Regions from separate parts of the Symbiobacterium turbinis genome, predicted to be linked through region 2. Evidence: a T-box and tRNA genes for the amino acid it is inferred to sense, from the RefSeq annotation. Region 2 holds a T-box; the other regions hold tRNA genes.

Region 1 (9,412 bases), 410 kb from region 2:
CCAGACTCCTACGGGAGGCAGCAGTCGGGAATTTTGCACAATGGCCGAAAGGCTGATGCAGCAACGCCGCGTGAGCGAGGAAGGCCTTCGGGTTGTAAAGCTCTGTTGCCTGCGAAGAAGGGCCCTGTCAGGAAATGGGCAGGGTTTGACGGTAGCAGGCGAGGAAGCCCCGGCTAACTACGTGCCAGCAGCCGCGGTAATACGTAGGGGGCGAGCGTTGTCCGGAATTACTGGGCGTAAAGGGCGTGTAGGCGGCCTGTTAAGTCAGGGGTGAAACTCCGGGGCTCAACCCCGGGCGTGCCTCTGAAACTGATGGGCTTGAGTGCTCTAGAGGGCAGTGGAATTCCCGGTGTAGCAGTGAAATGCGTAGAGATCGGGAGGAACACCAGTGGCGAAGGCGGCTGCCTGGGGAGTAACTGACGCTGAGGCGCGAAAGCTAGGGGAGCAAACAGGATTAGATACCCTGGTAGTCCTAGCCGTAAACGATGAGTGCTATGTGTGAGGGGTATCGACCCCCCTCGTGCAGTAGTTAACGCAATAAGCACTCCGCCTGGGGAGTACGGCCGCAAGGCTGAAACTCAAAGGAATTGACGGGGGCCCGCACAAGCAGCGGAGCATGTGGTTTAATTCGAAGCAACGCGTAGAACCTTACCAGGGCTTGACATCCGCCGAATCCTGCAGAAATGCGGGAGTGCTCCTTCGGGAGAACGGCGAGACAGGTGGTGCATGGTTGTCGTCAGCTCGTGTCGTGAGATGTTGGGTTAAGTCCCGCAACGAGCGCAACCCCTGTCGCATGTTGCCAGCACGTAAAGGTGGGGACTCATGCGAGACTGCCGGTGACAAACCGGAGGAAGGTGGGGATGACGTCAAATCATCATGCCCCTTATGTCCTGGGCTACACACGTGCTACAATGGCCGTCACAGAGCGCCCCGAACCCGCGAGGGGGAGGCAATCGCTGAAAGGCGGTCTCAGTTCGGATCGCAGGCTGCAACTCGCCTGCGTGAAGTCGGAGTTGCTAGTAATCGCGGATCAGCATGCCGCGGTGAATGCGTTCCCGGGCCTTGTACACACCGCCCGTCACACCATGGGAGCTGGCAACACCCGAAGTCGGTGAGCTAACCCCGCAAGGGGAGGCAGCCGCCGAAGGTGGGGCTGGTGACTGGGGTGAAGTCGTAACAAGGTAGCCGTATCGGAAGGTGCGGCTGGATCACCTCCTTTCTAAGGAGCTTTCCTCCCTGAGCAGGGGGAAGACTCCCAGGTCGATACTCAGCCCATCAAAACGGGATGAGGGGAACTGACGGCCGTTTGGCGGACCGATTCTGCACTGTTTAGTTTTGAGGGTTCGAGAAGATGAGCGGTGGGCTGTGAGCTGTGGGCAGTGAGAGCTGCAGCAGGTCAGGGCTCGCTGATCGGTAAGCTGCTCGTTGAGCGGTGAGCAGTGGGCTGCTGGCTGAATGGCTGTGGCCCACGATTTGCAGACTCAACGGCGGCTACTTCTATGAACGCCTCAATTTCCAGGACTTGTGGGTTGTGGGTGAGCGGCGGAGCCGTTATACTCATAACTCCCGGTCACGGGAAAACACCCGTGCCTGCGGGAGCCTGTGGTTCCCTGCAGCGGGGTCGTACCTTGAAAACTGCACAGTGAACATGCGATTCTTAGCGAAATCAAGCTAGGAAGGGCACACGGTGGATGCCTTGGCGCCAGGTGCCGATGAAGGACGTGGAAAGCTGCGATAAGCCTCGGGGAGCCGCAAGCGGGCGTAGATCCGGGGATCTCCGAATGGGGCAACCCGGCTGGCGTAATGGCCAGTCACCCACAGCTGAATCCATAGGCTGTGCGGAGGGCACCGTCCGAACTGAAACATCTCAGTAGGACGAGGAAAAGAAATCAACCGAGATTCCCTCAGTAGCGGCGAGCGAACGGGGAGGAGCCTAAACCAGTGCCGAGCAATCGGCGCTGGGGTTGCGGGACGCCGAGAATGCGATGCCCGGAGTCTAGCCGAACCGGTCTGGAAAGGCCGGCCACAGAAGGTAAAAGCCCTGTAGGCGAAAGGCGAGGGGCCGCAAGGCGGATCCCAAGTACCACGGGACACGAGGAATCCCGTGGGAATCCGGGGGGACCACCCTCCAAGGCTAAATACGCCTGGCGACCGATAGTGAACCAGTACCGTGAGGGAAAGGTGAAAAGCACCGCGGGAGCGGAGTGAAAGAGACCCTGAAACCGTGTGCCTACAAGCAGTACGAGCGCCGTACGAGCGTGAGTGCGTGCCTTTTGCAGAATGAACCGGCGAGTTACGGTCACTGGCATGGTTAAGGGCCTCAGGCCCGGAGCCGAAGCGAAAGCGAGTCTGAAGAGGGCGTAGTCAGTGGCTGTAGACCCGAAACCCGGTGATCTATCCATGGCCAGGGTGAAGCGGGGGTAAGACCCCGTGGAGGCCCGAACCGATTAGCGTTGAAAAGCTACCGGATGAGCTGTGGATAGGGGTGAAAAGCCAAACGAACCGGGAGATAGCTGGTTCTCCCCGAAATAGCTTTAGGGCTAGCGTCGGCATGTGAGCTTGCTGGAGGTAGAGCACTGATTGGGCTAGGGGCCTACACCGGTTACCGAACTCAGTCAAACTCCGAATGCCAGCAAGTATGGCCGGCAGTCAGACGGCGAGCGCTAAGGTCCGTCGTCGAGAGGGAAAGAGCCCAGACCGCCAGCTAAGGTCCCGAAGTTCCTGCTAAGTGGTCAAGGATGTGGCGTTGTAGAGACAACCAGGATGTTGGCTTAGAAGCAGCCATCATTGAAAGAGTGCGTAATAGCTCACTGGTCGAATGACGCTGCGCCATAAATACTCGGGGCTAAGCAGGACACCGAAGCTGCGGACTGCCGTAGGGCAGTGGTAGGGGAGCGTTCCATGCGGGCAGAAGCATGACCGGAAGGACATGTGGACTGCATGGAAGTGAGAATGCCGGTATGAGTAGCGAAAAGACAGGTGAGAATCCTGTCCACCGAAAGCCTAAGGATTCCTGAGCAAGGCTCGTCCGCTCAGGGTCAGTCGGGACCTAAGCCGAGGCCGAATGGCGTAGGCGATGGGAAACAGGTCGACATTCCTGTACCACCTACGGGTCGCTTGACCGATGCGGGGACGCAGGAGGCTAGGGGGACCCGGCCGTTGGTCGTGCCGGGGTAAGCGGGAAGCGTGGTCCGGCAGGGAAGTCCGTCGGACTAAACGTGAGCCGTGACGCCGACCGAATTGAAGTAGGGAAGCCCCTGACGCCACACTGCCGAGAAAAGCCGCTAGGGAGACCCGGGGTGCCCGTACCGCAAACCGACACAGGTAGGCGGGGAGAGAATCCTCAGGTGCGCGGGAGAACCCTCGCTAAGGAACTCGGCAAAATGCATCCGTAACTTCGGGAGAAGGATGGCCTTCCCTGGTGAGAGGAGAGACGCCTCAAAGCTGGGGGAGGTTGCAGAGGAGAGGCCCAAGCGACTGTTTACCACAAACACAGGTCAGTGCTAAGCCGGAAGGCGACGTATACTGGCTGACGCCTGCCCGGTGCTGGAAGGTTAAGGGGAGAGGTCAGGCCGCAAGGCCGAAGCTTTGAACCGAAGCCCCAGTAAACGGCGGCCGTAACTATAACGGTCCTAAGGTAGCGAAATTCCTTGTCGGGTAAGTTCCGACCCGCACGAATGGCGTAACGACTTGGGCGCTGTCTCAGCGAGGGACCCGGTGAAATTGAAATACCTGTGAAGATGCAGGTTACCTGCGATTGGACAGAAAGACCCCATGGAGCTTTACTGTAGCTTGGCATTGGACTTTGGTGGTGCGTGTACAGGATAGGTGGGAGCCTTGGAAACTGGGTCGCCAGATTCAGTGGAGGCGCCGTTGGGATACCACCCTCGCAGCATCGGAGTTCTAACACGGACCCCTGGATCGGGGTAGTGGACCGTGCCAGGTGGGCAGTTTGACTGGGGCGGTCGCCTCCCAAAAGGTAACGGAGGCGCCCAAAGGTCCGCTCAGGATGGTTGGAAATCATCCGGGGAGTGTAAAGGCAGAAGCGGGCTTGACTGCGAGACAGACAGGTCGAGCAGGGTCGAAAGACGGGCTTAGTGATCCGGCGGTACCGAGTGGAAGGGCCGTCGCTCAACGGATAAAAGCTACCCTGGGGATAACAGGCTGATCTCCCCCAAGAGTCCACATCGACGGGGAGGTTTGGCACCTCGATGTCGGCTCATCGCATCCTCGGGCTGAAGTCGGTCCGAAGGGTTCGGCTGTTCGCCGATTAAAGCGGTACGCGAGCTGGGTTCAGAACGTCGTGAGACAGTTCGGTCCCTATCCATCGCAGGCGCAGGAGATTTGACGGGATCTGCCCCTAGTACGAGAGGACCGGGGTGGACGGCCCGCTGGTGTACCAGTTGTCCCGCCAGGGGCACCGCTGGGTAGCCAAGGCCGGAACGGATAAGCGCTGAAAGCATCTAAGTGCGAAGCCGACCCGAAGATGAGATCTCCCATCCCGTGAAGGGAGTAAGGCCCCTGGAAGATGACCAGGTAGATAGGCCGGGAGTGGAAGCGGCGTAAGTCGTGGAGCAGACCGGTACTAATCGGCCGAGGGCTTGATTTCGCTAAAGCTATAGCGCATGTTCACTGTACAGTTTTGAGGGTAAGACCTCAGCGCTTTTGGGTGGCGATACCGGAGGGGATCACCCGTTCCCATACCGAACACGGAAGTTAAGCCCTCCAGGGCCGAAGGTACTCCGCAAGGGGGAGAATAGGTCGCTGCCCAAATCTATTGGACCGCTAGCTCAATTGGTAGAGCATCCGACTCTTAATCGGCAGGTTGTAGGTTCGAGTCCTACGCGGTCCACCAATACCGGCCCCATCGTCTAGCGGCCTAGGATACCGCCCTCTCACGGCGGAGACACGGGTTCGAATCCCGTTGGGGTCACCAAACCGACAATTTCATACGTACACGGCGGTGTAGCTCAGTTGGTTAGAGCATGCGGTTCATACCCGCAGTGTCGCTGGTTCGAATCCAGCCACCGCTACCATCGGCGGCCCGGTAGCTCAGTTGGTAGAGCACGCGACTGAAAATCGCGGTGTCGCCAGTTCGATTCTGGCCTGGGCCACCACTGGCGGGGAGATACCCAAGTGGTCAAAGGGGGCTGACTGTAAATCAGTTGCGTAACGCTTCGGTGGTTCGAATCCACCTCTCCCCACCAGATTCTGCGGGTTTAGCTCAGTTGGTAGAGCGCCACCTTGCCAAGGTGGAGGTCGCGAGTTCGAGTCTCGTAACCCGCTCCAGTGTTTCGGGGCTATAGCTCAGTTGGGAGAGCGCTTGAATGGCATTCAAGAGGTCAGGGGTTCGACTCCCCTTAGCTCCACCAGGCGGCGGTTTCACAGGCCGCCGCAGCAAGATGCGCGGTTAGCTCAGTTGGGAGAGCGCATGATTGACGTTCATGAGGTCAGAGGTTCGATCCCTCTACCGCGCACCAAGGCGTTTGTGGCCTGTCTCAATATGCGGAGGCGTGGTGTAGAGGCCTAACATGCGGCCCTGTCACGGCCGAGATCGCGGGTTCGAATCCCGTCGCCTCCGCCAGACCTGCAGATGTGGCGGAATTGGCAGACGCGCACGGCTCAGGACCGTGTCGGGTAACCACTCCCGGTGGGAGTTCGAGTCTCCCCATCTGCACCAGGTGTACTCCGCTGATGTAGCTCAGTAGGTAGAGCACGTCCTTGGTAAGGACGAGGTCACCGGTTCGAGCCCGGTCATCAGCTCCATATGCGAGGGTAGCTCAGTTGGCCAGAGCACACGGCTGATAACCGTGAGGTCCCGGGTTCGAATCCCGGCCCTCGCACCATTTTCATACCGCGGGGTGGAGCAGCCAGGTAGCTCGTCGGGCTCATAACCCGGAGGTCGAGGGTTCAAATCCCTCCCCCGCAACCAATTCGACTTCGGAAGTGGCCTTTGCCGCTTCCGAAGTCGCCTGCCGGGGCAGGAAGAGGCGCAGGCAGCAATTGGTCGGTTGACGCCGATCGGTCTGCCTGATAGAATGACTTCTTGCCGCCGGTTGGTGGCGGGCTCGGCCGGAGCGGCCGGGCCGGAAGCTTCCGGTGGAAACGAACGGCTGGAACGAACTGGCCGGTTGACACGAAGCCGAGAGCTTGCTAAACTGATAAAGCTGTCGCCTGACGGCAGCGGCGGTCTCGAACCTTGAAAACTAGACAGTGCAGAAGAGGAAAAGCCAAGCGAGCCGAGTACTTCAATCGAGCCAATCGAACTTTTCCACGGAGAGTTTGATCCTGGCTCAGGACGAACGCTGGCGGCGTGCCTAAGACATGCAAGTCGAGCGGGGCTTTGAGGCTTCGGCCTCAAAGCCTAGCGGCGGACGGGTGAGTAACACGTGGATAACCTGCCCTTTGCTCTGGGATAACAGGCCGAAAGGCCTGCTAATACCGGATAAGCTCACGGCCTCGCATGGGGCTGGGAGAAAAGGCGCTAGAGCGATTGGCGCTGGCAGAGGAGGGGTCCGCGGCCCATTAGCTAGTTGGTGAGGTAACGGCTCACCAAGGCGACGATGGGTAGCCGGCCTGAGAGGGCGACCGGCCACACTGGGACTGAGACACGGCCCAGACTCCTACGGGAGGCAGCAGTCGGGAATTTTGCACAATGGCCGAAAGGCTGATGCAGCAACGCCGCGTGAGCGAGGAAGGCCTTCGGGTTGTAAAGCTCTGTTGCCTGCGAAGAAGGGCCCTGTCAGGAAATGGGCAGGGTTTGACGGTAGCAGGCGAGGAAGCCCCGGCTAACTACGTGCCAGCAGCCGCGGTAATACGTAGGGGGCGAGCGTTGTCCGGAATTACTGGGCGTAAAGGGCGTGTAGGCGGCCTGTTAAGTCAGGGGTGAAACTCCGGGGCTCAACCCCGGGCGTGCCTCTGAAACTGATGGGCTTGAGTGCTCTAGAGGGCAGTGGAATTCCCGGTGTAGCAGTGAAATGCGTAGAGATCGGGAGGAACACCAGTGGCGAAGGCGGCTGCCTGGGGAGTAACTGACGCTGAGGCGCGAAAGCTAGGGGAGCAAACAGGATTAGATACCCTGGTAGTCCTAGCCGTAAACGATGAGTGCTATGTGTGAGGGGTATCGACCCCCCTCGTGCAGTAGTTAACGCAATAAGCACTCCGCCTGGGGAGTACGGCCGCAAGGCTGAAACTCAAAGGAATTGACGGGGGCCCGCACAAGCAGCGGAGCATGTGGTTTAATTCGAAGCAACGCGTAGAACCTTACCAGGGCTTGACATCCGCCGAATCCTGCAGAAATGCGGGAGTGCTCCTTCGGGAGAACGGCGAGACAGGTGGTGCATGGTTGTCGTCAGCTCGTGTCGTGAGATGTTGGGTTAAGTCCCGCAACGAGCGCAACCCCTGTCGCATGTTGCCAGCACGTAAAGGTGGGGACTCATGCGAGACTGCCGGTGACAAACCGGAGGAAGGTGGGGATGACGTCAAATCATCATGCCCCTTATGTCCTGGGCTACACACGTGCTACAATGGCCGTCACAGAGCGCCCCGAACCCGCGAGGGGGAGGCAATCGCTGAAAGGCGGTCTCAGTTCGGATCGCAGGCTGCAACTCGCCTGCGTGAAGTCGGAGTTGCTAGTAATCGCGGATCAGCATGCCGCGGTGAATGCGTTCCCGGGCCTTGTACACACCGCCCGTCACACCATGGGAGCTGGCAACACCCGAAGTCGGTGAGCTAACCCCGCAAGGGGAGGCAGCCGCCGAAGGTGGGGCTGGTGACTGGGGTGAAGTCGTAACAAGGTAGCCGTATCGGAAGGTGCGGCTGGATCACCTCCTTTCTAAGGAGCTTTCCTCCTGAGCAGGGGGAAGACTCCCAGGTCGATACTCAGCCCATCAAAACGGGCTGGGGGGAATTGGCGGCCGTTTGGCGGACCGATTCTGCACTGTTTAGTTTTGAGGGTTCGAGAAGAACCCCAGGTCGTACCTTGAAAACTGCACAGTGAACATGCGATTCTTAGCGAAATCAAGCTAGGAAGGGCACACGGTGGATGCCTTGGCGCCAGGTGCCGATGAAGGACGTGGAAAGCTGCGATAAGCCTCGGGGAGCCGCAAGCGGGCGTAGATCCGGGGATCTCCGAATGGGGCAACCCGGCTGGCGTAATGGCCAGTCACCCACAGCTGAATCCATAGGCTGTGCGGAGGGCACCGTCCGAACTGAAACATCTCAGTAGGACGAGGAAAAGAAATCAACCGAGATTCCCTCAGTAGCGGCGAGCGAACGGGGAGGAGCCTAAACCAGCGCCGAGCAATCGGCGCTGGGGTTGCGGGACGCCGAGAATGCGATGCCCGGAGTCTAGCCGAACCGGTCTGGAAAGGCCGGCCACAGAAGGTAAAAGCCCTGTAGGCGAAAGGCGAGGGGCCGCAAGGCGGATCCCAAGTACCACGGGACACGAGGAATCCCGTGGGAATCCGGGGGGACCACCCTCCAAGGCTAAATACGCCTGGCGACCGATAGTGAACCAGTACCGTGAGGGAAAGGTGAAAAGCACCGCGGGAGCGGAGTGAAAGAGACCCTGAAACCGTGTGCCTACAAGCAGTACGAGCGCCATATGAGCGTGAGTGCGTGCCTTTTGCAGAATGAACCGGCGAGTTACGGTCACTGGCATGGTTAAGGGCCTCAGGCCCGGAGCCGAAGCGAAAGCGAGTCTGAAGAGGGCGTAGTCAGTGGCTGTAGACCCGAAACCCGGTGATCTATCCATGGCCAGGGTGAAGCGGGGGTAAGACCCCGTGGAGGCCCGAACCGATTAGCGTTGAAAAGCTACCGGATGAGCTGTGGATAGGGGTGAAAAGCCAAACGAACCGGGAGATAGCTGGTTCTCCCCGAAATAGCTTTAGGGCTAGCGTCGGCATGTGAGCTTGCTGGAGGTAGAGCACTGATTGGGCTAGGGGCCTACACCGGTTACCGAACTCAGTCAAACTCCGAATGCCAGCAAGTATGGCCGGCAGTCAGACGGCGAGCGCTAAGGTCCGTCGTCGAGAGGGAAAGAGCCCAGACCGCCAGCTAAGGTCCCCAAGTTTCTGCTAAGTGGTCAAGGATGTGGCGTTGTAGAGACAACCAGGATGTTGGCTTAGAAGCAGCCATCATTGAAAGAGTGCGTAATAGCTCACTGGTCGAATGACGCTGCGCCATAAATACTCGGGGCTAAGCAGGACACCGAAGCTGCGGACTGCCGTAGGGCAGTGGTAGGGGAGCGTTCCATGCGGGCAGAAGCATGACCGGAAGGACATGTGGACTGCATGGAAGTGAGAATGCCGGTATGAGTAGCGAAAAGACAGGTGAGAATCCTGTCCACCGAAAGCCTAAGGATTCCTGAGCAAGGCTCGTCCGCTCAGGGTCAGTCGGGACCTAAGCCGAG
Region 2 (9,412 bases):
AGACTCAGAAGGACGTACATCTCGTTGGCAGACCCCAACGCAATCCGCAAAAGTGTCGGAAGTCAGCGGCTGAATCGCGCCGACCGAATCCCTCGGCGATGTTCGCCGGGATGGACACGGCCGCTCGACGCAACTGCTGTCCCAACTCAAACTGTTCGTGGGCCGGAAATCTACGGGTCAGCCGGTGCACCGTCAGCGCCAGTTCGTAGCCCTGCTGGTACACCCGCAGATCCTGAAAACTCCGGACCCCACTCACTGCTCACCACTCACCTCTCACCGCTCACACCCGCAGCTTCGGTGTCCTGCTTAGCCCCGAGTATTTATGGCGCAGCGTCATTCGACCAGTGAGCTATTACGCACTCTTTCAATGATGGCTGCTTCTAAGCCAACATCCTGGTTGTCTCTACAACGCCACATCCTTGACCACTTAGCAGGAACTTGGGGACCTTAGCTGGCGGTCTGGGCTCTTTCCCTCTCGACGACGGACCTTAGCGCTCGCCGTCTGACTGCCGGCCATACTTGCTGGCATTCGGAGTTTGACTGAGTTCGGTAACCGGTGTAGGCCCCTAGCCCAATCAGTGCTCTACCTCCAGCAAGCTCACATGCCGACGCTAGCCCTAAAGCTATTTCGGGGAGAACCAGCTATCTCCCGGTTCGTTTGGCTTTTCACCCCTATCCACAGCTCATCCGGTAGCTTTTCAACGCTAATCGGTTCGGGCCTCCACGGGGTCTTACCCCCGCTTCACCCTGGCCATGGATAGATCACCGGGTTTCGGGTCTACAGCCACTGACTACGCCCTCTTCAGACTCGCTTTCGCTTCGGCTCCGGGCCTGAGGCCCTTAACCATGCCAGTGACCGTAACTCGCCGGTTCATTCTGCAAAAGGCACGCACTCACGCTCTTATGGCGCTCGTACTGCTTGTAGGCACACGGTTTCAGGGTCTCTTTCACTCCGCTCCCGCGGTGCTTTTCACCTTTCCCTCACGGTACTGGTTCACTATCGGTCGCCAGGCGTATTTAGCCTTGGAGGGTGGTCCCCCCGGATTCCCACGGGATTCCTCGTGTCCCGTGGTACTTGGGATCCGCCTTGCGGCCCCTCGCCTTTCGCCTACAGGGCTTTTACCTTCTGTGGCCGGCCTTTCCAGACCGGTTCGGCTAGACTCCGGGCATCGCATTCTCGGCGTCCCGCAACCCCAGCGCCGATTGCTCGGCGCTGGTTTAGGCTCCTCCCCGTTCGCTCGCCGCTACTGAGGGAATCTCGGTTGATTTCTTTTCCTCGTCCTACTGAGATGTTTCAGTTCGGACGGTGCCCTCCGCACAGCCTATGGATTCAGCTGTGGGTGACTGGCCATTACGCCAGCCGGGTTGCCCCATTCGGAGATCCCCGGATCTACGCCTGCTTGCGGCTCCCCGAGGCTTATCGCAGCTTTCCACGTCCTTCATCGGCACCTGGCGCCAAGGCATCCACCGTGTGCCCTTCCTAGCTTGATTTCGCTAAGAATCGCATGTTCACTGTGCAGTTTTCAAGGTACGACCTGGGGTTCTTCTCGAACCCTCAAAACTAAACAGTGCAGAATCGGTCCGCCAAACAGCCGCCAATTCCCCCCAGCCCGTTTTGATGGGCTGAGTATCGACCTGGGAGTCTCCCCCTGCTCAGGGAGGAAAGCTCCTTAGAAAGGAGGTGATCCAGCCGCACCTTCCGATACGGCTACCTTGTTACGACTTCACCCCAGTCACCAGCCCCACCTTCGGCGGCTGCCTCCCCTTGCGGGGTTAGCTCACCGACTTCGGGTGTTGCCAGCTCCCATGGTGTGACGGGCGGTGTGTACAAGGCCCGGGAACGCATTCACCGCGGCATGCTGATCCGCGATTACTAGCAACTCCGACTTCACGCAGGCGAGTTGCAGCCTGCGATCCGAACTGAGACCGCCTTTCAGCGATTGCCTCCCCCTCGCGGGTTCGGGGCGCTCTGTGACGGCCATTGTAGCACGTGTGTAGCCCAGGACATAAGGGGCATGATGATTTGACGTCATCCCCACCTTCCTCCGGTTTGTCACCGGCAGTCTCGCATGAGTCCCCACCTTTACGTGCTGGCAACATGCGACAGGGGTTGCGCTCGTTGCGGGACTTAACCCAACATCTCACGACACGAGCTGACGACAACCATGCACCACCTGTCTCGCCGTTCTCCCGAAGGAGCACTCCCGCATTTCTGCAGGATTCGGCGGATGTCAAGCCCTGGTAAGGTTCTACGCGTTGCTTCGAATTAAACCACATGCTCCGCTGCTTGTGCGGGCCCCCGTCAATTCCTTTGAGTTTCAGCCTTGCGGCCGTACTCCCCAGGCGGAGCGCTTATTGCGTTAACTACTGCACGAGGGGGGTCGATACCCCTCACACATAGCACTCATCGTTTACGGCTAGGACTACCAGGGTATCTAATCCTGTTTGCTCCCCTAGCTTTCGCGCCTCAGCGTCAGTTACTCCCCAGGCAGCCGCCTTCGCCACTGGTGTTCCTCCCGATCTCTACGCATTTCACTGCTACACCGGGAATTCCACTGCCCTCTAGAGCACTCAAGCCCATCAGTTTCAGAGGCACGCCCGGGGTTGAGCCCCGGAGTTTCACCCCTGACTTAACAGGCCGCCTACACGCCCTTTACGCCCAGTAATTCCGGACAACGCTCGCCCCCTACGTATTACCGCGGCTGCTGGCACGTAGTTAGCCGGGGCTTCCTCGCCTGCTACCGTCAAACCCTGCCCATTTCCTGACAGGGCCCTTCTTCGCAGGCAACAGAGCTTTACAACCCGAAGGCCTTCCTCGCTCACGCGGCGTTGCTGCATCAGCCTTTCGGCCATTGTGCAAAATTCCCGACTGCTGCCTCCCGTAGGAGTCTGGGCCGTGTCTCAGTCCCAGTGTGGCCGGTCGCCCTCTCAGGCCGGCTACCCATCGTCGCCTTGGTGAGCCGTTACCTCACCAACTAGCTAATGGGCCGCGGACCCCTCCTCTGCCAGCGCCAATCGCTCTAGCGCCTTTTCTCCCAGCCCCATGCGGGGCCGTGAGCTTATCCGGTATTAGCAGGCCTTTCGGCCTGTTATCCCAGAGCAAAGGGCAGGTTATCCACGTGTTACTCACCCGTCCGCCGCTAGGCTTTGAAGCCGAAGCCTCAAAGCCCCGCTCGACTTGCATGTCTTAGGCACGCCGCCAGCGTTCGTCCTGAGCCAGGATCAAACTCTCCGTGGAAAAGTTCGATTGGCTCGATTGAAGTACTCGGCTCGCTTGGCTTTTCCTCTTCTGCACTGTCTAGTTTTCAAGGTTCGAGACCGCCGCTGCCGTCAGGCGACAGCTTTATCAGTTTAGCAAGCTCTCGGCTTCGTGTCAACCGGCCAGTTCGTTCCAGCCGTTCGTTTCCACCGGCCGCTTCCGGCCCGGCCGCTCCGGCCGAGCCCGCCGCCAACCGGCGGCAAGAAGTCATTCTATCAGGCAGACCGATCGGCGTCAACCGACCAATTGCTGGTTGGCCCGCGCCGCCCGGCATGACGCCGGCAAGATGTTAGTATACCGACTGCCGGGCGGGGAGTCAACACACACCGATCTTTCGGTTGTCTATCCATCCAGCCCGAGTGCGCGCCGCGCGTTGGCCGTGGTGGCCGCCGCGATGTCCTCCAACGTCGTGCCACGCAGCTCGGCCAGGAACTCCGCCACGATCCGCACGTAGCCCGGCTCGTTCCGCTTGCCCCGGTGCGGCACGGGTGCGAGGTAGGGATCGTCGGTCTCCAGCACGATGCGATCCAGCGGCAGCCGCTGCGCCACTTCGCGGCCGACCGGATTGTTCTTATAGGTGACGGTGCCGCCGATTCCAATGTAGAAGTTCAGCGCGAGGCACCGCTCCGCCATCTTCCAGTCGCCGGAGAAGCAGTGCATGATGCCGCCGACCTCGTCCGCCCGCTCCTCCTCCAGGATGCGCACCACATCCTCGTGCGCATCACGGTTGTGAATGACCAGCGGCAGCCCCAGCTCGCGCGCCAGGCGAATCTGCTTTCGGAACACATCCCGCTGCACGTCGAAGGGCGCCCGATCCTTCCAGTAGTAATCGAGGCCCACCTCACCCAGCGCCTTCACCCGCGAATGGCGCGCCGCCTGCCGCAGCTCGGCCTCCGCCTCAGGCCCCCATTCCAGTGCGCTGGTCGGGTGAATGCCCACCGCGGCCCACACCCAGTCCCGCTGCTCGGCAAAGGCCAGCGTGACCGGCAGCAGCGCCCGCTCGAAACCGATCACCATCAGCTGGCTCACGCCCATCTCCTGCGCCCGCGCCAGCACCTCGTCCCGGTCGTCTGCGAACTGGTGGGCCGTATCCACGTGCGAGTGCGTGTTGAACAGCATGTTGCGTCCCTCTTTCAGTCGATCTCCCCGGGCGCCGGCCGCGGCGCCCGGGGAGAGGTGGTCTGGCTCACTCTCGGACTCACTTCACGCGCATCCCGGTGGGGAAGTCCGGCTTATCCAGGGTGACCAGGCTCAGGCTGCCGTCCTCCGCGGTGGCGGCCAGCAGCATGCCGTGCGACTCCACGCCCCGCAGCTTCTTCGGCTTCAGGTTGGCCACCAGGATGATCCGCTTGCCGATCAGCTCCTCCGGCGTGTAGTGCTGCGCGATGCCCGAGACGATCTGACGGCGCTCTTCGCCCACCGCCAGCACCAGCCGCAGCAGCCGGTCCGCCTTGGGCACCCGCTCCGCCTCCACGATCTCCGCGACCTTCAGCTCGACCTCGGCGAAGTCATCGTACTCGATCTGCGCCACGCCTTCCACCGGTTCAGACTGCTTGGCTGCTGGAGCGGCCGCAGGCTTCTTCCCGCCCTCGCTTACGGAGGCCTGGTCGTCATCCTTCGGTACCTCGATCCTCGGGAAGAGCGGGCTGCCCCTGCGGATCGCGGTGCCCGGCTTCAGGCCGCCCCAGGCGACCGCCTGCTCCCAGGGGATCGTCCGGACCTGCTCGGGCTCCAGGCCAAGCTGCTCCCAGATGCGCTCGGGCGTGTGCACCAGGAACGGAGTGAGCGCCACGGCGACCAGGCGCAGCGACTCCGCGAGACTGTACAGCACGCTGCGGAGCTGGCCGGCCTTGCCGGGATCCCGCGCCAGGGCCCACGGGGCCTGTTCGTCGATATACTTGTTCGCCCGGTCCACCAGCCTCCACAGCGCCGCCAGCGCGGTGGAAAGCTCCAGCCGGTCCATGGCCTCCTGGAACTCCCGGAGCACCTGCCCGGCCAGGTCGGCCAGCACCCGGTCGTCATGGTCCGGATCGGGCTCCGGCACACTGCCGCCGCTGAACTTGTTGATCATCTGCGTGGTGCGGGAGAGCAGGTTGCCCAGGTCGTTGGCCAGGTCGTTGTTCGTGCGCAGGATGAACGCCTCTTCGGTGTACGTGCCGTCAGAGCCGAAGGGCACCTCCCGCAGCAGGTAGTAGCGGACGGCGTCCACCCCGTACCGCTCGATGAGGACAAACGGGTCGACCACGTTGCCCTTGGACTTGGACATCTTCTCGGCCTGGGTGCCGAACAGCAGCCAGCCGTGGCCGAAGACTTTCTTGGGCAGGGGCAGGTCGAGGGCCATCAGGATGCACGGCCAGATGATGGTGTGGAAGCGCACGATCTCCTTGCCCACCAGGTGCACGTCGGCCGGCCAGAACTTCTGGTACAGCTCGTCGTTCTCCGTGCCCCAGCCCAGGGCGGAGATATAGTTGGAGAGCGCGTCAATCCACACGTAGATGGTCTGCTTCTCATCGATGGGCACCGGAATCCCCCAGCGCACGGTGCTGCGCGAGACACAGAGATCTTCCAGCCCCTGGTTGATGAACGAGACCATCTCGTTCTTGCGCGTCGCCGGCTGGATGAAGTCGGTTTCCTCGATATACTGCAGCAGCCGGTCAGCGTACTTGGAGAGGCGGAAGAAGTAGCTCTCCTCCTTGGTCCACTCCACGGGGCGGCCGCAGTCCGGGCAGAGGTTGCCCTCCTTCAGCTTGCCCTCGATCCAGAAGGTCTCGCACGGCGTGCAGTACCAGCCCTCGTACGAGGCCTTGTAGATGTCTCCCTGGTCATACAGCTGCTTGAAGATCTTCTGCACGACCCTCTTGTGCCGCTCCTCCGTCGTGCGGATGAAGTCATCGTACGAGATGTGCAGGGCCGCCCACAGCTCCTTGATGCCGGCGACGATCTCGTCGACGAACTCGATCGGCGTCTTCCCCTCCGCGAGGGCCGCCCGCTCGATCTTCTGACCGTGCTCGTCGGTGCCGGTCAGAAAGTACGTCTCGTGCCCCAGCCGGCGGTGATAGCGCGCCAGGGCGTCAGCGGCGACAGTCGTGTACGAGTGGCCGATATGCAGCTTGCTGCTGGGGTAGTAGATGGGCGTTGTGATATAAAACTTGGTCATGCGGAAAACCCCTCCTCACCAAAAGCTTGCCCCGTCAAACACAAGAAGCCTCGTCCCCCGCGAAAGGGACGAGGCTTGCACCCCGTGGTACCACCCTTTTTCGTTCGACGCACGTCGAACCTCATCCGGATACAGGCATCGCGCCGATATCCTGGCCCGCTAACGGGAGCCCCCCGTCCCAGCCTACGCAGTTCGGACGAACCTTCAGCCGGCCGCTCCAGAGCCATGTTCGGGTCATCTCGGTCGCCGCCGGCTTGCACCACACCCGGCTCGCTGTGGGGACCTCAGACCTTACTCATCTCTTTCATCGCGTTTGAATGGCCTTAGTATAGGCGACTCCGAAAACGCTGTCAAGAGATCGCAACGCCGTCTCCTGCTAAGGCTTGCCGCACTTGGGTAAAATGCCCAATTGACCCTTGACTTAGGACGCCCATCCAGTTATGGTTGTCATAAGCGGGCAGACTGCCCTTAATCTTGCAGCCGTTCGAATGTGCCCCAGGTAACGTTAAAGCATTGCCTTGACTTTTTCTGCCATAACTGTTATCATCGGTGATAGAGCTTTCGCAGCCCCTGGATGCAAGGAGGGAATGTGCCATATGATGAAGTCCACGGGAATTGTCCGGAAGGTAGACGAGCTCGGCCGGGTCGTCATTCCGATCGAACTCCGTCGGACGTTGAACATTGAAGAGAAGGACTCCCTGGAGATCTACGTCGACGGGGACAAGATCATCCTGCGCAAGTATGAGCCGGCGTGCGTCTTCTGCGGCAACGCGGCCAATGTGGAAAACTTCAAGGGTAAGAACGTTTGCCAGTCCTGCCTTGCCTCCATGGCTGATCGTGCTCATCAAGTGGGGTAAACCAAATACCGGGGATCGAGTAGGAGGGGGCGGCTAGCCCCCGTCCTCTCACACCACCGGACATGCGGGTCCGCATCCGGCGGTTCGCCAAGATTGACGAGTAGCTTCATAGCATTCGGTCAGGCTTATCAGCCCCTGGGCACGCCAGTAGGCGTTGCCCAGGGCGTTGTGTAGTGGGCCACCTGCCATCCGCCACGGGCCTTTACGGCTGTTGGCGAGTTGGCAGACTACCCATTCGGGCAAACCGAGGGCGCGCAACTCCCGAAAGCGCGTGCGTACACGCTTCCACTGCTTCCATACGCATGCTCGCAGCCGACGCTTCAGCCATCCTTCGAGTCTTTCAAAGGCTGACCTGGCATCGGAGAGCGCATAGTACCCAACCCAGCCCCGCAAGTAAGCGTTCAGGCGTCGGATTCGGTCCTCCATACTCTCGCTGCGGTTGCGGTCCGTCAGCGTGCGAAGCTTGTCCTTCACGCGCTTCAGGCTCTTCGGTGCCAGCCGGATGCGCACTCCCCGGCGCTTGTAGAAGCTAAACCCGAGGAACTGCCGCTTCCATGGCCGGTCCACTGCGCTCTTCTCCTCGTTGACCTTCAGCCGTAACCGCTCCTGCAGGAAGTGGCGCACGCTCCTGTAGACCCGTTCTCCCGCCCGCTTGCTGCGGACGTAGATGTTGCAGTCATCGGCGTACCGGACGAAGTGGTGCCCGCGGCGCTCCAGCTCCTTGTCGAGGTCATCCAGCAGGATGTTCGCCAGCAGCGGGCTCAGCGGACCGCCCTGTGGCGTCCCTTCCTCCGTCGCCGCGACTACCCCGTTCAGCATGGCCCCGGCCTGTAAGTACCGCCGGATCAGCCGCAGCACTCGCTTGTCCGTTACCCGCCGGGCCACGCGAGCCATCAGCACGTCGTGGTTGACCCGGTCGAAGAACTTCTCCAGGTCCATGTCCACCACCCAGTCGTACCCTTCCTCCACGTACTGACGTGCCTTCCTGACCGCGTCATGACCCCGCCGCCCCGGCCGAAAGCCGTAGCTGGATTCGGAGAATGTCGGGTCAAAGATTGGCGTCAGTACTTGCAGGAGTGCCTGCTGGATCAGGCGGTCCATCACGGTGGGAATACCCAACATCCGCTTGCCGCCGCCCGGTTTCGGGATTTCGACCCGGCGGACTGGCTGCGGTCTGTAGGTCCCCCGGAGCAGTTCCTCACGGATGCGGCTCCACTCTGCGCGGATCTGGTCCCGCAGCCGTTCGGTGGGGACACCGTCCACGCCTGGGGCGCCTCCGTTCCGCTCCACCCGTTTCAGGGCGGCCAGCATGTTCTCCCTGGCCACCACCTGCTCCATCAGCTTGCCTTGCTCCCCGCAGGGTGACGCTCCGCCTTGTGCCGGCTGCCCACTCCGCCCTCTCGCCGTCCCTTGCGGCTTCACCGCTACCTCCGGCGAGCAGGCCCCGTGCGGGGTTTTCTGCGTTTGTCGCGGGCTGCTCGAACGCAACGGGTTCACCCCTCTCCTGACGTTCGGCCCTTCCCGGTCGGGGCGTCCCCCTGCCGGTACTATGGCCTATCTCGATGTTATGCACTCAAACTCTCTCAATTTCGCTGGTTCGCACCATTTCGCGTCCTGCCACTTGGCTCAGACACACCCATTGGACGAAAGACTCTGACTTCTGGTGCGAGACAAACGCGGGGTGGCAGAGAAGAGCCCCGTGCGACTCTTCAGACATGCCCTGTATGCTGCCGCCTGGACGGGTCCCACGTACTCCGCCCCCGGCCACCCTATCATGTCTCCCGGGGTCCTTGCCCTCAAAGTCCTTCGTCCTGCCTAAATGGGGGCGGGTGGGGCGCTAGTACTTTGCTGCAGGGTCATGCCCTTCCAGCCATAGTCGGCTTCCCCCACCCAAAGCGGCACATCTATCGGCACACCGCCCTCTCAGGCGGCGAGACCTAACTGCTCCGCCCGCCAGGCCCCCAAGGCCCTGGCCGGATCATAGCTACACTGCTTCCTGACCAGGGTGAACAGCACCCGCAACAGCTTGCACGCCAGCGCCACCAGGGCCTGCTTGCCCTTGAGCGGGTTCTGCTGGCGAGTCCTGAAGTGCTTGTACAGCGCTCGAAACTCCCGGTTCTTGGCGGCCGCCGTCATCGC
Region 3 (9,412 bases), 140 kb from region 2:
CTAAGACATGCAAGTCGAGCGGGGCTTTGAGGCTTCGGCTTCAAAGCCTAGCGGCGGACGGGTGAGTAACACGTGGATAACCTGCCCTTTGCTCTGGGATAACAGGCCGAAAGGCCTGCTAATACCGGATAAGCTCACGGCCTCGCATGGGGCTGGGAGAAAAGGCGCTAGAGCGATTGGCGCTGGCAGAGGAGGGGTCCGCGGCCCATTAGCTAGTTGGTGAGGTAACGGCTCACCAAGGCGACGATGGGTAGCCGGCCTGAGAGGGCGACCGGCCACACTGGGACTGAGACACGGCCCAGACTCCTACGGGAGGCAGCAGTCGGGAATTTTGCACAATGGCCGAAAGGCTGATGCAGCAACGCCGCGTGAGCGAGGAAGGCCTTCGGGTTGTAAAGCTCTGTTGCCTGCGAAGAAGGGCCCTGTCAGGAAATGGGCAGGGTTTGACGGTAGCAGGCGAGGAAGCCCCGGCTAACTACGTGCCAGCAGCCGCGGTAATACGTAGGGGGCGAGCGTTGTCCGGAATTACTGGGCGTAAAGGGCGTGTAGGCGGCCTGTTAAGTCAGGGGTGAAACTCCGGGGCTCAACCCCGGGCGTGCCTCTGAAACTGATGGGCTTGAGTGCTCTAGAGGGCAGTGGAATTCCCGGTGTAGCAGTGAAATGCGTAGAGATCGGGAGGAACACCAGTGGCGAAGGCGGCTGCCTGGGGAGTAACTGACGCTGAGGCGCGAAAGCTAGGGGAGCAAACAGGATTAGATACCCTGGTAGTCCTAGCCGTAAACGATGAGTGCTATGTGTGAGGGGTATCGACCCCCCTCGTGCAGTAGTTAACGCAATAAGCACTCCGCCTGGGGAGTACGGCCGCAAGGCTGAAACTCAAAGGAATTGACGGGGGCCCGCACAAGCAGCGGAGCATGTGGTTTAATTCGAAGCAACGCGTAGAACCTTACCAGGGCTTGACATCCGCCGAATCCTGCAGAAATGCGGGAGTGCTCCTTCGGGAGAACGGCGAGACAGGTGGTGCATGGTTGTCGTCAGCTCGTGTCGTGAGATGTTGGGTTAAGTCCCGCAACGAGCGCAACCCCTGTCGCATGTTGCCAGCACGTAAAGGTGGGGACTCATGCGAGACTGCCGGTGACAAACCGGAGGAAGGTGGGGATGACGTCAAATCATCATGCCCCTTATGTCCTGGGCTACACACGTGCTACAATGGCCGTCACAGAGCGCCCCGAACCCGCGAGGGGGAGGCAATCGCTGAAAGGCGGTCTCAGTTCGGATCGCAGGCTGCAACTCGCCTGCGTGAAGTCGGAGTTGCTAGTAATCGCGGATCAGCATGCCGCGGTGAATGCGTTCCCGGGCCTTGTACACACCGCCCGTCACACCATGGGAGCTGGCAACACCCGAAGTCGGTGAGCTAACCCCGCAAGGGGAGGCAGCCGCCGAAGGTGGGGCTGGTGACTGGGGTGAAGTCGTAACAAGGTAGCCGTATCGGAAGGTGCGGCTGGATCACCTCCTTTCTAAGGAGCTTTCCCCCTGAGCAAGGGGGAGACTCCCAGGTCGATACTCAGCCCACCAAAACGGGCTGGGGGGAATTGACGGCCGTTTGGCGGACCGATTCTGCACTGTTTAGTTTTGAGGGTTCGAGAAGAACCCCAGGTCGTACCTTGAAAACTGCACAGTGAACATGCGATTCTTAGCGAAATCAAGCTAGGAAGGGCACACGGTGGATGCCTTGGCGCCAGGTGCCGATGAAGGACGTGGAAAGCTGCGATAAGCCTCGGGGAGCCGCAAGCAGGCGTAGATCCGGGGATCTCCGAATGGGGCAACCCGGCTGGCGTAATGGCCAGTCACCCACAGCTGAATCCATAGGCTGTGCGGAGGGCACCGTCCGAACTGAAACATCTCAGTAGGACGAGGAAAAGAAATCAACCGAGATTCCCTCAGTAGCGGCGAGCGAACGGGGAGGAGCCTAAACCAGCGCCGAGCAATCGGCGCTGGGGTTGCGGGACGCCGAGAATGCGATGCCCGGAGTCTAGCCGAACCGGTCTGGAAAGGCCGGCCACAGAAGGTAAAAGCCCTGTAGGCGAAAGGCGAGGGGCCGCAAGGCGGATCCCAAGTACCACGGGACACGAGGAATCCCGTGGGAATCCGGGGGGACCACCCTCCAAGGCTAAATACGCCTGGCGACCGATAGTGAACCAGTACCGTGAGGGAAAGGTGAAAAGCACCGCGGGAGCGGAGTGAAAGAGACCCTGAAACCGTGTGCCTACAAGCAGTACGAGCGCCGTACGAGCGTGAGTGCGTGCCTTTTGCAGAATGAACCGGCGAGTTACGGTCACTGGCATGGTTAAGGGCCTCAGGCCCGGAGCCGAAGCGAAAGCGAGTCTGAAGAGGGCGTAGTCAGTGGCTGTAGACCCGAAACCCGGTGATCTATCCATGGCCAGGGTGAAGCGGGGGTAAGACCCCGTGGAGGCCCGAACCGATTAGCGTTGAAAAGCTACCGGATGAGCTGTGGATAGGGGTGAAAAGCCAAACGAACCGGGAGATAGCTGGTTCTCCCCGAAATAGCTTTAGGGCTAGCGTCGGCATGTGAGCTTGCTGGAGGTAGAGCACTGATTGGGCTAGGGGCCTACACCGGTTACCGAACTCAGTCAAACTCCGAATGCCAGCAAGTATGGCCGGCAGTCAGACGGCGAGCGCTAAGGTCCGTCGTCGAGAGGGAAAGAGCCCAGACCGCCAGCTAAGGTCCCGAAGTTCCTGCTAAGTGGTCAAGGATGTGGCGTTGTAGAGACAACCAGGATGTTGGCTTAGAAGCAGCCATCATTGAAAGAGTGCGTAATAGCTCACTGGTCGAATGACGCTGCGCCATAAATACTCGGGGCTAAGCAGGACACCGAAGCTGCGGGTGTGAGCGGTGAGAGGTGAGTGGTGAGCAGTGAGTGGGGTCCGGAGTTTTCAGGATCTGCGGGTGTACCAGCAGGGCTACGAACTGGCGCTGACGGTGCACCGGCTGACCCGTAGATTTCCGGCCCACGAACAGTTTGAGTTGGGACAGCAGTTGCGTCGAGCGGCCGTGTCCATCCCGGCGAACATCGCCGAGGGATTCGGTCGGCGCGATTCAGCCGCTGACTTCCGACACTTTTTGCGGATTGCGTTGGGGTCTGCCAACGAGATGTACGTCCTTCTGAGTCTGGCCAGGGATCTCGGTTACGAGATCGCTGCGATGGACAAAGTCATATCCGGGTACGAACAGCTCGGGAAGCAGATCTACACGTTGATGCAAAGACTGCAGTGACCCACTACTCACTACTCACATCTCACTGCTCACGCGGTAGGGGAGCGTTCCATGCGGGCAGAAGCATGACCGGAAGGACATGTGGACTGCATGGAAGTGAGAATGCCGGTATGAGTAGCGAAAAGACAGGTGAGAATCCTGTCCACCGAAAGCCTAAGGATTCCTGAGCAAGGCTCGTCCGCTCAGGGTCAGTCGGGACCTAAGCCGAGGCCGAATGGCGTAGGCGATGGGAAACAGGTCGACATTCCTGTACCACCTACGGGTCGCTTGACCGATGCGGGGACGCAGGAGGCTAGGGGGACCCGGCCGTTGGTCGTGCCGGGGTAAGCGGGAAGCGTGGTCCGGCAGGGAAGTCCGTCGGACTAAACGTGAGCCGTGACGCCGACCGAATTGAAGTAGGGAAGCCCCTGACGCCACACTGCCGAGAAAAGCCGCTAGGGAGACCCGGGGTGCCCGTACCGCAAACCGACACAGGTAGGCGGGGAGAGAATCCTCAGGTGCGCGGGAGAACCCTCGCTAAGGAACTCGGCAAAATGCATCCGTAACTTCGGGAGAAGGATGGCCTTCCCTGGTGAGAGGAGAGACGCCTCAAAGCTGGGGGAGGTTGCAGAGGAGAGGCCCAAGCGACTGTTTACCACAAACACAGGTCAGTGCTAAGCCGGAAGGCGACGTATACTGGCTGACGCCTGCCCGGTGCTGGAAGGTTAAGGGGAGAGGTCAGGCCGCAAGGCCGAAGCTTTGAACCGAAGCCCCAGTAAACGGCGGCCGTAACTATAACGGTCCTAAGGTAGCGAAATTCCTTGTCGGGTAAGTTCCGACCCGCACGAATGGCGTAACGACTTGGGCACTGTCTCAGCGAGGGACCCGGTGAAATTGAAATACCTGTGAAGATGCAGGTTACCTGCGATTGGACAGAAAGACCCCATGGAGCTTTACTGTAGCTTGGCATTGGACTTTGGTGGTGCGTGTACAGGATAGGTGGGAGCCTTGGAAGCTGGGTCGCCAGATTCAGTGGAGGCGCCGTTGGGATACCACCCTCGCAGCATCGGAGTTCTAACACGGACCCCTGGATCGGGGTAGTGGACCGTGCCAGGTGGGCAGTTTGACTGGGGCGGTCGCCTCCCAAAAGGTAACGGAGGCGCCCAAAGGTCCGCTCAGGATGGTTGGAAATCATCCGGGGAGTGTAAAGGCAGAAGCGGGCTTGACTGCGAGACAGACAGGTCGAGCAGGGTCGAAAGACGGGCTTAGTGATCCGGCGGTACCGAGTGGAAGGGCCGTCGCTCAACGGATAAAAGCTACCCTGGGGATAACAGGCTGATCTCCCCCAAGAGTCCACATCGACGGGGAGGTTTGGCACCTCGATGTCGGCTCATCGCATCCTCGGGCTGAAGTCGGTCCGAAGGGTTCGGCTGTTCGCCGATTAAAGCGGTACGCGAGCTGGGTTCAGAACGTCGTGAGACAGTTCGGTCCCTATCCATCGCAGGCGCAGGAGATTTGACGGGATCTGCCCCTAGTACGAGAGGACCGGGGTGGACGGCCCGCTGGTGTACCAGTTGTCCCGCCAGGGGCACCGCTGGGTAGCCAAGGCCGGAACGGATAAGCGCTGAAAGCATCTAAGTGCGAAGCCGACCCGAAGATGAGATCTCCCATCCCGTGAAGGGAGTAAGGCCCCTGGAAGATGACCAGGTAGATAGGCCGGGAGTGGAAGCGGCGTAAGTCGTGGAGCAGACCGGTACTAATCGGCCGAGGGCTTGATTTCGCAAAGCATGTCGGCGTATACAGGGGTGCTGCTGCGCAGCACCTGCTGGCGCCGGGCGTCTTCGGGGGCTGCGCCCCCTGCAGACGCCTCACTGTACAGTTTTGAGGGTAAGACCTCAGCGTTTTTGGGTGGCGATACCGGAGGGGATCACCCGTTCCCATACCGAACACGGAAGTTAAGCCCTCCAGGGCCGAAGGTACTCCGCAAGGGGGAGAATAGGTCGCTGCCCAAACTAGTTTAACGACAAGCGGCCCCGGTGATTCTGCTGCCGGGGTCGCGCGTCGAACTTGCTGGGGATTGGGGTAACGGTAGCCCGCCTGACTCTGGATCAGGTAGTCCTGGTTCGAATCCAGGATCCCCAACCAGACGTGCCGGCACCTCATTCCGGCATAGCTCAACGGTAGAGCATCCGGCTGTTAACCGGAGGGTTGTAGGTTCGAATCCTACTGCCGGAGCCATCCTGCGGGTTTAGCTCAGTTGGTAGAGCGCCACCTTGCCAAGGTGGAGGTCGCGAGTTCGAGTCTCGTAACCCGCTCCAGTCTCATGGCGGTGTAGCTCAGCTGGTTAGAGCATGCGGTTCATACCCGCAGTGTCGCTGGTTCGAATCCAGCCACCGCTACCAGAGCGTCTGAGGTGCCGGGCGACCCGTGCACGCGCCGCCCGGCACTCATCTATCCAACCCAGAACTGCCGACAGCGCAAAATCGCCCATCACCAGCAGCCAACCAACCACCTACCAGCCACGACACACCACTCACTACTCTCAACCGCCCACCGCTCATGGCCCACAACTCACAGCTCATACGGCCCGGTAGCTCAGTTGGTAGAGCACGCGACTGAAAATCGCGGTGTCGCCGGTTCGATTCCGGCCTGGGCCACCACTGGCGGGGAGATACCCAAGTGGTCAAAGGGGGCTGACTGTAAATCAGTTGCGTAACGCTTCGGTGGTTCGAATCCACCTCTCCCCACCAGATTCTGCGGGTTTAGCTCAGTTGGTAGAGCGCCACCTTGCCAAGGTGGAGGTCGCGAGTTCGAGTCTCGTAACCCGCTCCAGTGTTTTGGGGCTATAGCTCAGTTGGGAGAGCGCTTGAATGGCATTCAAGAGGTCAGGGGTTCGACTCCCCTTAGCTCCACCAGGCGGCGGTTCCACAGGCCGCCGCAGCAAGATGCGCGGTTAGCTCAGTTGGGAGAGCGCATGATTGACGTTCATGAGGTCAGAGGTTCGAATCCTCTACCGCGCACCAAGGCGTCATATTGGCGCCTGCAGGTCGGCATTCCCGTTGCCGCCTGAGGCGCCCTGAATTTATGCGGAGGCGTGGTGTAGAGGCCTAACATGCGGCCCTGTCACGGCCGAGATCGCGGGTTCGAATCCCGTCGCCTCCGCCAGACCCGCAGATGTGGCGGAATTGGCAGACGCGCACGGCTCAGGACCGTGTCGGGTAACCACTCCCGGTGGGAGTTCGAGTCTCCCCATCTGCACCAAATGCGAGGGTAGCTCAGTTGGCCAGAGCACACGGCTGATAACCGTGAGGTCCCGGGTTCGAATCCCGGCCCTCGCACCACTTTTTGCTCGCTGGTGTAGCTCAGCCGGTAGAGCAGCTGATTCGTAATCAGCAGGTCGCCGGTTCGAGTCCGGCCACCAGCTCCAACCTCTTGCCTGCCGGCCTTCGTGCGCCGCGCGTCGCCGGTGGGCGAAACTGTTTTCCGATTCACCATTTCCCACAGCCCACGACACACAGCTCACAACCCCTGCGCCATACGGAGAGGTGGCCGAGCGGTTGAAGGCGACGGTCTCGAAAACCGTAGTAGGCCTTGTGTCTACCGTGGGTTCGAATCCCACCCTCTCCGCCAGCATCATCAGGACCCAGCCTCTGCGGCTGGGTCTTGTTTTGCTTTTGCTGCCCACAGGGGCTTGTGCTATAATTTGACGGTACTTTACCTCGTTCTGTGCGCTGGAAAGGAGCCATGGTCCCGTGGAACTCTTCCTGACTGAGAATCAGACGGAGGATATGCGGCTCTCCGTCCGCGCCACCAGGGTCCTGCACCACGAGAAGACCCCGTACCAGGAACTGATCATCGTGGAGACCCCGCAGTGGGGGCGCCTCATGGCCCTGGACGGTTTCTTTCAGACCTGCGATCGTGACGAGTTCGTCTACCACGAGATGGGCGCGCACGTGCCGATGCTCACCCATCCCGATCCGAAGCGGGTGCTCATCATCGGCGGCGGCGACGGCGGCATGGCCCGCGAGGTGGTGCGCCACCCGGGGGTCGAACACGTCGACCTGGTCGAGATCGACGGGCGCGTCATCGAGTGCTGCAAGGAGTACTTCCCGCAGATCTCGGTGGCGCTCTCGGGGAACCCGAAGGTGCACGTACACGTGGCCGACGGCATTCAGTGGGTGCAGCAGCACGAGGCGGAGTACGACGTGGTCATCATCGACTCTTCCGAGCCGATCGGGCCCGGCGAGGGCCTATTCACGGCCAACTTCTACGCCAGCGTCTACCGCTGCCTCACCGGCGACGGCATCTTGGTCGCCCAGACTGAGTCGCCCTGGGTGAACGCATCGGTGATCCAGCGGGCCTACCGGGGCATCCGGAAGTCCTTCCCCATCACACGGCTGTACCTCTGCGCGGTGCCCACGTACCCGACCGGGCTCTGGTCGTTCACGGTGGGGTCGAAGAAGTACGATCCGCTGCTGGCCGAGCCCGAGGAGCGCATCGCCGAGCTGGGCGACCTGAAGTACTACACCCCTGAGGTGCACCACGCCGCGTTCCAGCTTCCGGCCTTCGTGGCCAGGCTGCTGGAGGAGGCCGAGGAGCAGGAGGCCGAACAGGAGGCCAGGCAGGAAGGGGAGGCGCAGCCGTGAGCGGGCGCAACTTGCCCGGCTTTCCGCACATCGAGCGGCTTGCCGACTTCATGGCCTCGTCAGACGACTACGCATCGGCCCGGACGGTGCTCTGGGGCATCGGTCAGGACTTCACCACGTCGTACCGCCCCGGGACCCGGTTCGGCCCGGGGCGCATCCGGGAGGCGTCATACGGGCTGGAGGAGTTCAGCTATCACTCCCGCATGAGCCTCACCGAGAAGAGTTTCTTCGACCTGGGCGATGTGGCCGTGGTCTTCGGCGATGTGCAGGAGACGCTGCGCCGCGCCGAGGAGGTGGCCCGCCGGCTCTTCGCCGACGACAAACTCTCCCTGATGATGGGCGGCGAGCACCTGGTCACGCTGCCGGTGGTGAGGGCCGCCCACGAGAAGTACGGCGATGACCTGGTGCTGCTGCAGTTCGATGCCCATGCCGACCTGCGCGAGGATTACCTGGGCAACCCCCTCAGCCACGCGACGGTCATGCGGCGCTGCCTCGACTTCTTGCCGGCGCGCAACCTCTACCAGTTCGGCATCCGCAGCGGCACGCAGGAGGAGTACGAGTTCGGCATGAGCCGGTGCCACCTGTTTCCCCACGAGGTGCTGGAGCCGCTGCGGCAGGTCATCCCGACGCTGGGAGACCGGCCGGTCTACGTCACCATCGACATCGACGTGATGGACCCGGCCTTCGCGCCCGGCACCGGCACGCCCGAGCCCGGCGGCATCACCAGCCGCGAGATGATCGACGCCGTGCTCGCCATGCGCGGCCTCAACGTGGTGGGGCTCGACGTGGTGGAGGTGGCGCCCGGGCTGGACCAGACCGACCGGACGCCGGTGCTGGCGGCCAAGCTGATTCGCGAGGCGATTCTGGCCTTCGGATAGCGCAGGCGCGTCATCTGAGGCGGCGGCGGCGCCAGGCTCAAGGCCATAGCGCACTTCTTCGTTCAACTCATAGGAGGGCGGACGGACATGCGTATTGTAGAGCAGATCAAGAGCGAGATCCGCCAGGCCCTGGCGGATGCGGTCGCACGGGCGGTGGCGGCGGGCGTGCTGGTCGGTCCGGCCCCAGACATCATGCTGGAGAGCCCGAAGGACAAGGCTCACGGTGACTTTGCCACCAACCTCGCCATGGTGATGGCCCGGCAGGAGAAGAAGGCCCCGCGGGTCATCGCCCAGGCGATCGTGGATCACCTGCAGACGGACGGCACGTGGATCGAAGCGGTGGAGATCGCCGGCCCCGGCTTCATCAACCTGCGCCTGCGCCACGGCTGGGTGCACCAGGTGCTGCCGGCGATTCAGGCCGAGGGGGCCGACTACGGCAAGAGCGACCACGGCCAGAAGCAGCGGATCCTGCTGGAGTACGTCAGCGCCAACCCCACCGGCCCCATGGTGCTGGTGCAGGCCCGGGCCGGCGCTTTCGGCTCGGCCCTCGGCCGGCTGCTCAACTGGGCCGGCTACGAGTGCCACACCGAGTTCTACGTGAACGACGCCGGCAA

What was found. A T-box is a leader RNA that pairs with one kind of tRNA and senses whether it is charged. The one in region 2 lies ahead of metG (methionine--tRNA ligase), so its partner is inferred to be a tRNA-Met.
Region 1: it has a tRNA-Met gene. The T-box ahead of metG (methionine--tRNA ligase) is inferred to sense a tRNA for this amino acid. The anticodon was not compared.
Region 3: it has a tRNA-Met gene. The T-box ahead of metG (methionine--tRNA ligase) is inferred to sense a tRNA for this amino acid. The anticodon was not compared.

The regions. Positions count from the first base shown of each region.
Region 1 covers NZ_AP042433.1:3,211,873-3,221,284, forward strand. Annotated here, with positions in the region: rRNA gene ACZ45O_RS15420 (16S ribosomal RNA) at 1-1,219, shown strand, start outside; rRNA gene ACZ45O_RS15425 (23S ribosomal RNA) at 1,665-4,609, shown strand; rRNA gene rrf (5S ribosomal RNA) at 4,666-4,773, shown strand; tRNA gene ACZ45O_RS15435 (tRNA-Lys) at 4,780-4,855, shown strand; tRNA gene ACZ45O_RS15440 (tRNA-Glu) at 4,861-4,936, shown strand; tRNA gene ACZ45O_RS15445 (tRNA-Met) at 4,960-5,036, shown strand; tRNA gene ACZ45O_RS15450 (tRNA-Phe) at 5,042-5,117, shown strand; tRNA gene ACZ45O_RS15455 (tRNA-Tyr) at 5,123-5,207, shown strand; tRNA gene ACZ45O_RS15460 (tRNA-Gly) at 5,214-5,289, shown strand; tRNA gene ACZ45O_RS15465 (tRNA-Ala) at 5,297-5,372, shown strand; tRNA gene ACZ45O_RS15470 (tRNA-Val) at 5,405-5,480, shown strand; tRNA gene ACZ45O_RS15475 (tRNA-Asp) at 5,508-5,584, shown strand; tRNA gene ACZ45O_RS15480 (tRNA-Leu) at 5,590-5,680, shown strand; tRNA gene ACZ45O_RS15485 (tRNA-Thr) at 5,691-5,766, shown strand; tRNA gene ACZ45O_RS15490 (tRNA-Ile) at 5,770-5,846, shown strand; tRNA gene ACZ45O_RS15495 (tRNA-Met) at 5,856-5,932, shown strand; rRNA gene ACZ45O_RS15500 (16S ribosomal RNA) at 6,271-7,834, shown strand; rRNA gene ACZ45O_RS15505 (23S ribosomal RNA) at 8,018-9,412, shown strand, end outside.
Region 2 covers NZ_AP042433.1:2,803,429-2,812,840, forward strand. Annotated here, with positions in the region: rRNA gene ACZ45O_RS13535 (23S ribosomal RNA) at 1-1,491, opposite strand, end outside; rRNA gene ACZ45O_RS13540 (16S ribosomal RNA) at 1,675-3,238, opposite strand; gene ACZ45O_RS13545 (TatD family hydrolase) at 3,602-4,378, opposite strand; gene metG (methionine--tRNA ligase) at 4,458-6,416, opposite strand; T-box leader at 6,478-6,733, opposite strand; gene ACZ45O_RS13555 (AbrB/MazE/SpoVT family DNA-binding domain-containing protein) at 7,016-7,273, shown strand; gene ltrA (group II intron reverse transcriptase/maturase) at 7,322-8,611, opposite strand; gene ACZ45O_RS13565 (IS110 family RNA-guided transposase) at 9,197-9,412, opposite strand, start outside.
Region 3 covers NZ_AP042433.1:2,943,722-2,953,133, forward strand. Annotated here, with positions in the region: rRNA gene ACZ45O_RS14155 (16S ribosomal RNA) at 1-1,517, shown strand, start outside; rRNA gene ACZ45O_RS14160 (23S ribosomal RNA) at 1,701-5,054, shown strand; rRNA gene rrf (5S ribosomal RNA) at 5,179-5,286, shown strand; tRNA gene ACZ45O_RS14170 (tRNA-Gln) at 5,346-5,419, shown strand; tRNA gene ACZ45O_RS14175 (tRNA-Asn) at 5,438-5,512, shown strand; tRNA gene ACZ45O_RS14180 (tRNA-Gly) at 5,517-5,592, shown strand; tRNA gene ACZ45O_RS14185 (tRNA-Met) at 5,600-5,676, shown strand; tRNA gene ACZ45O_RS14190 (tRNA-Phe) at 5,859-5,934, shown strand; tRNA gene ACZ45O_RS14195 (tRNA-Tyr) at 5,940-6,024, shown strand; tRNA gene ACZ45O_RS14200 (tRNA-Gly) at 6,031-6,106, shown strand; tRNA gene ACZ45O_RS14205 (tRNA-Ala) at 6,114-6,189, shown strand; tRNA gene ACZ45O_RS14210 (tRNA-Val) at 6,222-6,297, shown strand; tRNA gene ACZ45O_RS14215 (tRNA-Asp) at 6,363-6,439, shown strand; tRNA gene ACZ45O_RS14220 (tRNA-Leu) at 6,445-6,535, shown strand; tRNA gene ACZ45O_RS14225 (tRNA-Ile) at 6,539-6,615, shown strand; tRNA gene ACZ45O_RS14230 (tRNA-Thr) at 6,626-6,701, shown strand; tRNA gene ACZ45O_RS14235 (tRNA-Ser) at 6,814-6,904, shown strand; gene speE (polyamine aminopropyltransferase) at 7,027-7,920, shown strand; gene speB (agmatinase) at 7,917-8,798, shown strand; gene argS (arginine--tRNA ligase) at 8,886-9,412, shown strand, end outside.